DNA from 3 places in the Paenibacillus woosongensis genome. Region 2 is predicted to be linked to each of the others. Evidence: riboswitches for the same ligand, from Rfam matches in the RefSeq annotation. Region 2 holds a riboswitch; each other region holds the start of a gene.
The links. Region 2 has a riboswitch for cyclic di-AMP ahead of QNH46_RS13075 (3D domain-containing protein). Riboswitches for the same ligand answer to the same signal wherever they lie in the genome.
Positions count from the first base shown of each region.

Region 1: it holds a riboswitch for cyclic di-AMP, as region 2 does, so the genes downstream of both, QNH46_RS19690 (TrkH family potassium uptake protein) here and QNH46_RS13075 (3D domain-containing protein) in region 2, are expected to answer to the same signal.
Region 3: it holds a riboswitch for cyclic di-AMP, as region 2 does, so the genes downstream of both, QNH46_RS20850 (KamA family radical SAM protein) here and QNH46_RS13075 (3D domain-containing protein) in region 2, are expected to answer to the same signal.

Region 1 covers NZ_CP126084.1:4,300,870-4,304,146, reverse strand. The annotation lists gene QNH46_RS19695 (CPBP family intramembrane glutamic endopeptidase) at 1-1,607, opposite strand, end outside; cyclic di-AMP (ydaO/yuaA leader) riboswitch at 1,884-2,047, shown strand; gene QNH46_RS19690 (TrkH family potassium uptake protein) at 2,159-3,277, shown strand, end outside.
Region 2 covers NZ_CP126084.1:2,862,163-2,865,439, reverse strand. The annotation lists gene QNH46_RS13085 (amino acid ABC transporter permease) at 1-548, shown strand, start outside; gene QNH46_RS13080 (amino acid ABC transporter ATP-binding protein) at 535-1,257, shown strand; cyclic di-AMP (ydaO/yuaA leader) riboswitch at 1,429-1,608, shown strand; gene QNH46_RS13075 (3D domain-containing protein) at 1,611-2,288, shown strand; gene QNH46_RS13070 (polysaccharide deacetylase family protein) at 2,391-3,185, opposite strand.
Region 3 covers NZ_CP126084.1:4,513,237-4,516,513, forward strand. The annotation lists gene QNH46_RS20845 (winged helix-turn-helix domain-containing protein) at 1-70, opposite strand, end outside; gene QNH46_RS20850 (KamA family radical SAM protein) at 240-1,427, opposite strand; cyclic di-AMP (ydaO/yuaA leader) riboswitch at 1,562-1,711, opposite strand; gene QNH46_RS20855 (antibiotic biosynthesis monooxygenase) at 1,770-2,171, opposite strand; gene QNH46_RS20860 (ankyrin repeat domain-containing protein) at 2,177-2,590, opposite strand; gene QNH46_RS20865 (hypothetical protein) at 2,572-2,736, opposite strand; gene QNH46_RS20870 (transposase) at 2,983-3,234, shown strand.

The DNA of each region.
Region 1 (3,277 bases), 1.4 Mb from region 2:
ATCGCCGGCAGAGCGATGTAAACAATCCCTGCGGTCCAGTTCAGCACCCCGCCCATCAGCATAAGGCTGAGCGACATGAGGATGCTGTTGAAGATGACATGCGTGAACATGGCGGTAATATAGCCGTAGCGCAGAAAAACAAAGCTGAACAACAGCCCGACAATCGTCAATTCAATCGGGCGTGAATAGACGGGATAAATCGGATACAAGGAATGTCCGAACGCCCAAATCATCGATGAGATCAAGCTGGCTACGAACGTGCTGCGGAATATTTTCTTCAGCATCGGGATGCCGAACAAGCGATAGACAGCTTCCTCGCCGATCCCTGCTACCCAGGCGAGCAAGGGGAACAGGATGGGATAGAGCATGTTGTAGGCCGACTGGGTGGCATCAGTCGTTGACCAGGTGCCGATCGTGTGTCCAAGGACAAAGAAGATGACCGATTGCGCCCCGAGCAGGATCAAAGCCCACAAATAGGCGCTTTGCATCGAGAACAGGACATGCTGCCCGTATCCCGGCTCCTTGGCTCTGGCCCATAAATTAAGCCCCTGTTTGCGCCAGAGTCCGTCTCCTCCGATCAGGGAGAAGTAAATAGAGGCCGATATTACCAAAGTGAGTGCGCCTTGCACGATGAAGCCGAGGATCAGGACCTCTGTTCCGAGCCCGTCCTTCTCCAGCATCGGAAGCATATTAACCGCTCCGACCATCGTAAAAATAAAGTAAGCAGTGGACAGAACCAGGCCGCGCAGAAAAGAAGAAAACGGTCTGGTCTTCACACTATAGATGATCGCCAGAATGCCGAGCACGAAGGTGAATAGGGCGTAGCCAACCCAGGTGAACCAGCTGGCCAGCTTCTTTTGGCCTTTTACATAGTCCAGATGAGCGGCAGGGGGATCGAAATATGCTTCCATGGAGGACACGGTTCCGTCTTGGAAGCGAAATTCGATTAGCCCGCGGGATTGACCGGCTTCATAGCCCGGAATTTCGTAGATCAGACCCGATTCGTTTTCGGCGCTCTCGATCTTCAGTTGAGCGGGATCGAAGTCAAATGCCTTAAGATACGGAGCAGCCAGGCTTTCTTTGTCCTCGGGCGTCAAGTCTCCCTCCGTGACCTGCAACCCCCTGCCGCCCGTGATGCCTTGCTTCTGCAGCAGATCCCTGGTGGCGTTGCTGTAGGTTTCGACACGTTCGAATCCGGCCACTCTGCCGCCATACATGTTAACGTCTACGGTTAAGGCGCTAAGGATGCCGTCTGGCTGCTCGAAGCGAACGCGAAATATCTCGAGCGGAAACTGTTCATCGTAATTTTGCATATAAGTTTTCATCAGGCCCGCTCGGGTTAAGTAACCATATATGTCCGATCGAGATTCATATGTAACCAAAACATCGTCCAATGCTACAGGCAGCTCCAGTGTCGAAGCGGCGAACTCGGCAGCGATTTCCTTCGCCTGCTGCTTTGTGATCGTCTTCTGAATTTGCTGCAATGAATCCGGCGTGGCCATCGGCAGAACCTGCAGGGCCAGAAAAAGGAGGAAACCTACGGCGGCCAGCACCCGAAGCGTGGTGCGCTTCGGCGTTCGCCCTGCGGACGAAAAGTTGGATAACATTCAAAAACCCCTTTGCTCTAGTGTAAATGGATATCATTGTAAAGATATCATAAGCATGGAGCAATCGCCAGAATCGAACGAGCCAAGCGCAGAAAAGAGGCAATAATTCCGCAAAAATACAGTATGGCTCAGAGAATGAAGGATGGCAAGCTCCGTTTCAGGCGGCAAAGGTGATTTTCATGGTATTTCGGGTAAATCAAGCTTTGTGGTGGACGTTAATTAAGCTTATAATCCAATTCATAAAGATGGAATGAAAATGTGAAATGAAAGAATTGAAAAGAATATCGGCCGAATTTCCAATGGAAAACGGGGGAACCAATTTTTTTGGGTGAATTTCTCAGGCCCTGCACGGACGGGAAAGTCCGGCGCAGGAGGCGAATAGGGCTGCTCTGCAGGCCCGAGCCCGTCAGCTAACCTCGTAGGCGTATTGCAGCAGGAACCATTACCGAAAGGGCTCTGGATTTCCAGTGCTTTTTTCTTTTGCCAAAGTGTCCATAATAAAGGGGTATAAATGTGAGGAACGCAGATCAAGGAAAGAGGAGGTGAGCACGATGCCGTCCCAATGGTTTAAATTATCTCCACCGCGTATATTGGTGCTTGGCTTTGCGGCGATTATACTGGCCGGAACACTCCTGCTGATGACGCCGCTCGCCACCACAACCGGGGAATCTCTTCCTTTCGTTGATGCGTTGTTTACGGCGACCTCGGCCACTTGTGTTACGGGGCTTGTCGTTCGCGATACAGGGACTTATTTCTCGTCATTCGGCCAAATCGTGATTATGACTCTTATTCAGATTGGGGGTCTAGGCTTCATGACCATGGCGACCCTCTTCTCCCTTGTGTTCAAGCGGCGGATTTCGCTGCGCGACCGCCTTCTGCTGCAGGAGGCGATGAATCAGAATACGATGGAGGGCATCGTGCGCCTCATACGCAAGGTACTGATGTATTCCCTGGTCATTGAAGTCAGCGCCGCCCTGTTGTTTGCGATTCGCTGGGCGTTTGACATGCCGCTAGGGCAGGCCGCCTACTATGGAGTGTTTCATGCGGTGTCACTGTTCAATAACGCCGGCTTCGATTTATTCGGGAAATTTCACAGCCTCACGGGGTATGTAGACGATCCGCTCGTTAACTTCGTAGCGATGTTCCTGATCGTATCGGGCGGGCTCGGTTTTATTGTGTTGTCCGAGCTCGCGGATTTCCGCCGCAGCCGCAAGCTGTCGCTGCATTCCAAAGTGGTTCTGTCCATGACCGGATCGCTTATTTTCATCGGGGCGCTCGTCATCTTTATATTCGAATTTACGAATGCCAAAACGATGGGCTCTTTGGATTGGGGCGGGAAAATATGGGGTTCATTATTCCAGTCGGTCACGACACGGACGGCGGGCGCGAATTCAGTGGATATCGGGACTCTTCGCCAGGCCACCCAATTCTTCATAATCATCCTGATGTTTATCGGCGCTTCCCCGGGCTCGACGGGCGGCGGGATCAAGACGACGACGTTCATGATATTGGTTGGCGCGGTCATTTCTATGATTCGCGGACGCAATGATATGGTGCTCTTCCGCTATCGTTTGTCCCAGGAGCGGATTTTTAAGGCCGTCACGATTACGATGCTGGCGCTGTTTCTCGTCATAGCGGCGGCAATGATATTATCCACGACCGAGGAAGCG
Region 2 (3,277 bases):
TCGCTTTGATCCGGATGTCGCCATGGGGAATCGTACGCTTTATCGGACATGCCTGGGTTGAGTTTCTGCGCGGAACGCCGATGCTAGTACAGCTGATGATCATTCACTACGGCTTGTCTTACATGTTCGATATCAATTTTGATCCGATTGAATCGGGGGCGATTACGCTGTCCATTAACAGCTCGGCTTATTTAGCGGAAATATTCCGCGCGGGCATTCAGGGCGTAGACCGCGGTCAAAGCGAAGCGGCGCGTTCGCTCGGAATGACGCAGGGTCAAACGATGCGTTTCATTATTATTCCGCAGGCGATCAAAAACGTGCTGCCGGCGATTGGCAACGAGTTCGTTGTCATCGTCAAGGAATCGTCGATCGTTTCCTTTATCGGGGTGACCGAAATGATGTTCCAGGCGGGCGCCGTTCAAGGGATTACGTATAACGGCATGATGCCGTTCCTGATCGTTGCCGTGATGTATTTTATCGTCACTTTTACACTTTCCCGCATTTTGGGCCGTTTCGAAAGGAGGCTGCAGGCTAGTGATAACCGTTAAGAATTTGCATAAAAAATTCGGCCAGCTGCATATTTTAAAAGGCATTGACCTGGAAATCAACCGCGGCGAGGTCGTCGTCGTTATCGGGCCGAGCGGATCGGGAAAAAGCACCTTCCTGCGCTGTCTGAACCGGCTTGAGGAGCCGTCCAGTGGCGAAATTCATTTCGAAGGAGAGCTTATTACCGGCAAGAATCATAATATCAACAAAACCCGTGAGAAGATGGGTATGGTATTTCAGCATTTTAACCTTTTTCCTCACAAAACGGTGCTTGAGAATATTATGATGGCTCCGCTTCAGGTGAAAAAACAGGCGAAGCAGGACGCAGAGGCCTTCGCGCTTCAGCTGTTGCGCAAAGTGGGTCTGGAGGACAAGAGCGGGGCTTACCCTTCCCAGCTGTCAGGAGGACAGAAGCAGCGCATCGCCATCGCTCGCGCCCTGGCGATGGAGCCGCATGTGATGCTGTTTGACGAGCCGACGTCCGCACTCGATCCCGAGATGGTGGGCGAGGTTCTGGAAGTCATGAAGGAGCTGGCGACAGGCGGGATGACGATGGTGATCGTCACGCATGAAATGGGCTTCGCCCGCGAGGTCGGCGACCGCATCTTGTTTATGGATCAAGGCGTTATTATCGAGCAGGGCAGCCCGCAGCAGGTGTTCGGTTCGCCGCAGAATCAGCGGACGCAGGATTTCTTAAGTAAAGTATTGTAATTTGTAATTAGAATAGCACCAAAAAGGCATGACCGTGGGTCATGCCTTTTTGGTGCCGTCTGTCAAAATTTAAATTTTTGTTACGGTTTTCGTCAATGTTTTTTCTTATAAATACTGGTTTGAATACCATTGGTAACATTTGCATGGCCCATAGGTTACAAAATTGTGATATATTCATTACGGCCGAAACACTGCCAAGGCAGGTGCGGGGGACGACTTATGACGAGCAATGCAAGTACAAGGTGACAAGCATGGCATGTCTTGGGGTGAAGCGCTGATGATCGGCGCCGGGAGCTATCCTTTTTTCCGAATCCGACAACTAACTCCGCAGGCCAAGTTAAAGGAGGAGCATCATGTTTAAACAACGTAAAGGTCTTCACAAATTGGGAATGGGGATTAAGTCAGCGGTGATTGCAGCCGGGTTGTTAGGAGCGCTGCAGGCCGTGCCAGCATATGCGGATTCAGTACATACGGCGAAGAATGGGGACACCTTCTATATTCTCGCCAAGCAGTACGGGGTCAATTTGGACAAGCTGATGAAAGCGAATCCGAGCATAGAAGCAACGAATATTTACGAAGGTTTAAAAATCACGATACCAGGACAAAACATGCAGGCGCTTTCCGCCTCTGGAAGCGAGGCTCAGCCGCTCTCTACGCTAAAAGTATTAACGGCGGAACGGGTCGTACAGGCCTGGGGCAAATCGTTTAACTACAAATCCACAGTAAAGGTCAAAGCGACAGCTTACTCTGCGGCTGCCAGCGAAAACGGGAAATGGGGCCCTGTCGACTATTATGGCAATCCTTTGAAGCTCGGAACGATCGCTGTTGATCCAAACGTCATTCCGATGGGCACCAAAGTGCTGGTCACCGGACACAGCCATCCTGATCTGCCGAAGAACGCCTTCGTCGCCACAGCGACTGATCAGGGCGGCGCGATCAAAGGGAACCGCATCGACATCTTCATTCCGGCGAGCCCGCAAAAGGTTAACGACTTTGGTTTTCAGGATGTCACGCTATATGTTTTGAATTAATACAAATTTAAGCCATGATTAGATGATATTAAATAAGGACGTCCACTGCGAGATCTGGGGATCTGCAGGGATGTCCTTTTTTTGCTTGCAAACAGGTGCTGGTTATAGTGCTTTCTTATAAGATAGCAGCTCGGGAATCGTTACGAAGCGATAGCCACGATTCCGCAGCACCTTAATAATATCCGGCAGAGCCTCGATAGTTCCCGTCAAATTGGAACCCGTACCGCCCCCGGCATGCTGCAGCACGATGGATCCCGGACCGACGGCGCTGAGCACGTTATGCTTGACCTTCTCTTTGCTTAGCGCTTTCCAATCGAGGGAATCGACGTTCCAGTTAATGATTTTGTAGCCTTGCCGCTTGGCCCATTTGAGCTGCTCCTCGTTAATTTCTCCGTAGGGGGGACGAATGAGGCGAGGTTTGTAACCGATAATCCGTTCGATCACTTTCTCGGTTCGCTCAATTTCGCTTTTGAATTCCTGGACGGATTGTTTCTTAAACAAAGGGTGGCTGTAAGAATGGTTGCCGATGATATGCCCTTCATGGTGAATTCTCCGCAGCAGCTCCGGATGCTTCTTCGCCCGGCTGCCTACGACGAAGAAAGTGGCTTTGACGCCGTGTTTCTTCAGTATATCCAACACTTTAGGGGTGAAGCGCGGATCGGGAACATCATCGAAGGTCAGGGCAATTTGCTTGACCTCAGGACCGCTGAACTTGAACGTTTCCGAGTATTTCCGCCGGAGCTCTCCCAGCGTCATTGGCTTAGCTTCGGCATTTACGGCTTGTTCGGAGGAGGTGGGTTCCGGGTTTAACACGGATTCGGCAGGCGCGGGGGCCATTCCCGTAACTAGCGCCAGGCATAACAGCCATGCGCCCGGCGCCTTGAAGAGTTTGGACATGGATACCTTCTCCTTTGATCGCTGAATGGTTATTTACTGGTATGCCCAAAACTTCACATAAATATGACCGCTCCTGCAAGGGTGTGCTATTT
Region 3 (3,277 bases), 1.7 Mb from region 2:
CCAGCAGCGTGATGCTCTCGGAGCCCCATTTTACTTTGTAGCCGGAAGGATCGAATGTCAGTCTCTCCATAACTACCCCTTCTCCAAATGTCTTATTAGATTTATCATAATCGATCACCGCCCTCCTGAGAAATGAAAAGCGCGCAACCGATCTGGGTGCAAAATAAAAATCCCCGAAGGAGGCGGTCAATATTGCTTTAGGCCGCCCCTCAGGGGATGATTTACTATGTTCTATTATGTTATAACATGGCAGGCGTACGTTTTCTCTTCTGTGGAAAATCGGGCAGCTCGTTTACAGAGACGATTTCATCCGTCTTCTTCTCCGGCTGCTTCCAATACTGTTCATTGCCGGGAAGGTCGTCGAACCAGGACGCATCCTTCGGACAATCGAGGATCATCAATTTGCCGTAATCCCCGTCACGGGACTGGTGATATTTCAAATAGGCCTTGCCGTTTTCAATTGCTAGAATTTCGATCTTGCCCGACGTATGGCTCATCGACAGTCTGACGCGTTTGCCCAGCCCGGATGTGCGCGCCTTCGCCTCCTCGACGATCCGGTAGACCTCTTCCAGGGAAAGGACGAAATCCCGGTTCCCGGCTACCGGCCTGTTCACGAAGAAGTAGTAAGGCGTAACCCCTGCCCAGGACAGCTTATCCAGCAGTTCGCCAAGCACTACAGGGTCATCGTTGATGCCTTTTAGCACGGGGGTCTGGTTGACTACGATCGCGCCAGCCTCATGCAGTGCCTGGAAGCCGCGTCTCGCTTCCGCCGTAATTTCGCGCGGATGGTTAATATGAGCCATGACGTAAATGCGCTGCTCCGGCGTGGAAAAGGTGCGGATCACATCGAGCAGTTCCTCGTCCTCGTAAATGCGCATCGGATTAAATACAGGAATCTTGGAGCCAAGACGAATGATCTTAACATGCTCGATTTCACGCAGCTGGGCCAGAATTCCCCGCAGCTTCTCCGTAGCCAGAATGAGGCTGTCCCCGCCGGTCAACAGGACGTTGTTGATTTCGGGATGCTTGGCGATATAATCGATCCCCGGCTGTACATCGGACATGGCCTCCTTCACGTCATTGCGGAACAAACGCTTGCGGAAGCAATATCGGCAGTACGCGCCGCACACCTCCGACACGATCAGCAGAGCTGTCGTCGTATACTTGTGCTGACAGCCCGGCACGACATAGTTGGTATCCTCGTCTGACGCATCCCAGCGGCCGTATTCCTCTAGCTCCCCTTCATTCGGGATAACCAGCTTGCGAATCGGATCCTGGGGATCGTTCCAGTCAATCAGGCTCAAATAATAATCGTTCACCCGAAATACGAACTTCTCCGTAATCGGTTTCAAACGCGCCCGCTCCTCCTCCGGAATCATCGTCAGTCTGTCCAGATTCGTAATGTACTTCGTTTTCGCCTTTGTCATTTGTACATCCTCCTTCCTAGTAATCAACAAAAAAGACCCCAAACCGGGGGTCTAGACACAGCTGCGCCAGCAAGGGTCAGAAGACAAAAATAGACCCCAAAACAGGGTCTAAAGAGACGTAATTAATGATTTAAAACAGACCCATCCACTGCTGACGAGGTTAGCTGACGGACTCGGGTAAGATGGTACCCTACACCTCATAGGAATGAGTGATTCGCCCCAAGAAAAAAAACTGGTTCCCCCGCTTTCCTGGCTATCACCAAGAAACTAAGCGTGTGTCTATGATACGGTGTAAGGGAAAGATTGTCAACCTTAGGGCAATTAACAAGAGAATTGGAATAATTATAATATTCTTAAAATTTGACGTTTAATGTTATTTTCTGTCATCTGCCCTGTCATGATCCGTTCGGGGTCAAGCTTTTGGCGAGGCGGCTCATACAGCGCCGCTATTTCATAAGTCGCCAGCTCGGAGCCAATGATGGAGCTGTCTTCCGGCTTAAGCTCCCTGACTTTGCTGTGCAGCGTTCGCGCAGCTCTGCTCGTTGACCATTTGTCAAAATACCGCCTATCCTCCCATGTCGTGCAAACCTGCAGCTCGTCGCATTCCTGGCTGTTATCCTTGATCAGCACTTCCATGAGCAGGAAGCCTTCAAAAGAATGAACCGGTGAAGGCGTCCTGAAGCGGGACAATACTTCATTTACCCTGCCTTTTCGAACCCGGATCGTTTGGATGGCCTTCATCATCACCATCATTTTCCGACCACTTCTTTCGATAGAAATGAACTTAAATACTCATGGACGAAAATGGCGGCATTTCCCCCAGCCTCGGCGTGGCGAATCAGCGATATACCGTGCGGGCCTTTGGCATAGACGGTCTCGGGGTGATTTTCGACGATCGCTTTAACGACGTTCAGCTCTCCAAGCATAGCCGCAGCAAAAATATCCATCCGTGCCCCGTGCGCCAGCAGCAGCCTTGCAATGCTGAAATTCCCGGTATGCGATGCGGCGCCGAGGGCGCTCTCCCAATCGCCGCTCCCCCAATCAATGACCCCATGAACGAGTGCGGGTTCCTGCTTGAGCAGCCTTGCCACCTCATCATAATCGCCATGCGCCGCTACAATAAATTCACGTACCAGCTCGTGATTTAAAGGCCCTCTTGGCATGTATACCCCTCCTTGCCCGTGCTGTCCGAACCTCTCGCTCTCTGTTTCTGTTCATCGCTCTCTCGTTGCCGCTCGCCCTCTCTTCGGCACACCGCCGCACTGATAATGAGAAGCCATGATATATATACCAATGATGCTTGGTTCATCTTCCATTCCTCCATTCTACATAATTGATAAGCATTCTCAATGATTGATCAATTCCATTCTATTGATAATGATTCTCATTGTCAATAAGAGGGGTGGAATCTTTCCCTCCACTAAAATAAACTACGGATTTATGACTAAATGATCAGATTCAGGTAACTAGATGTAATTCTGCAGTTAGAATAAAAAGTGGACATCTCTTAGTGCAAAAATAGATAATGAGTCTAATAAGATAAAGAGGTGTCGAAATGAGTGAGACGAGACAACGGTATAACGAAACATTTAAACGTGAAGCCGTAAAGTATGTGCAAGAACAAACCAAGTCACTCGAGGAGATCGCAAACGAGTTAAACATTAACCCCGGTACATTACGAAACTGGGTCGGAAAGTATCGAGAATTTGAAAATGAACCCGTTAACCAAGGCGAAACTCTTCGCCAGCAATCTCAAATGATCGATGAACAACAACGGGAAATCGCACAAATCGCCGTTTATTACTGAATGGATCATCGCCAACAGCACAAAGAGCGCTGCCCCCGGCAAC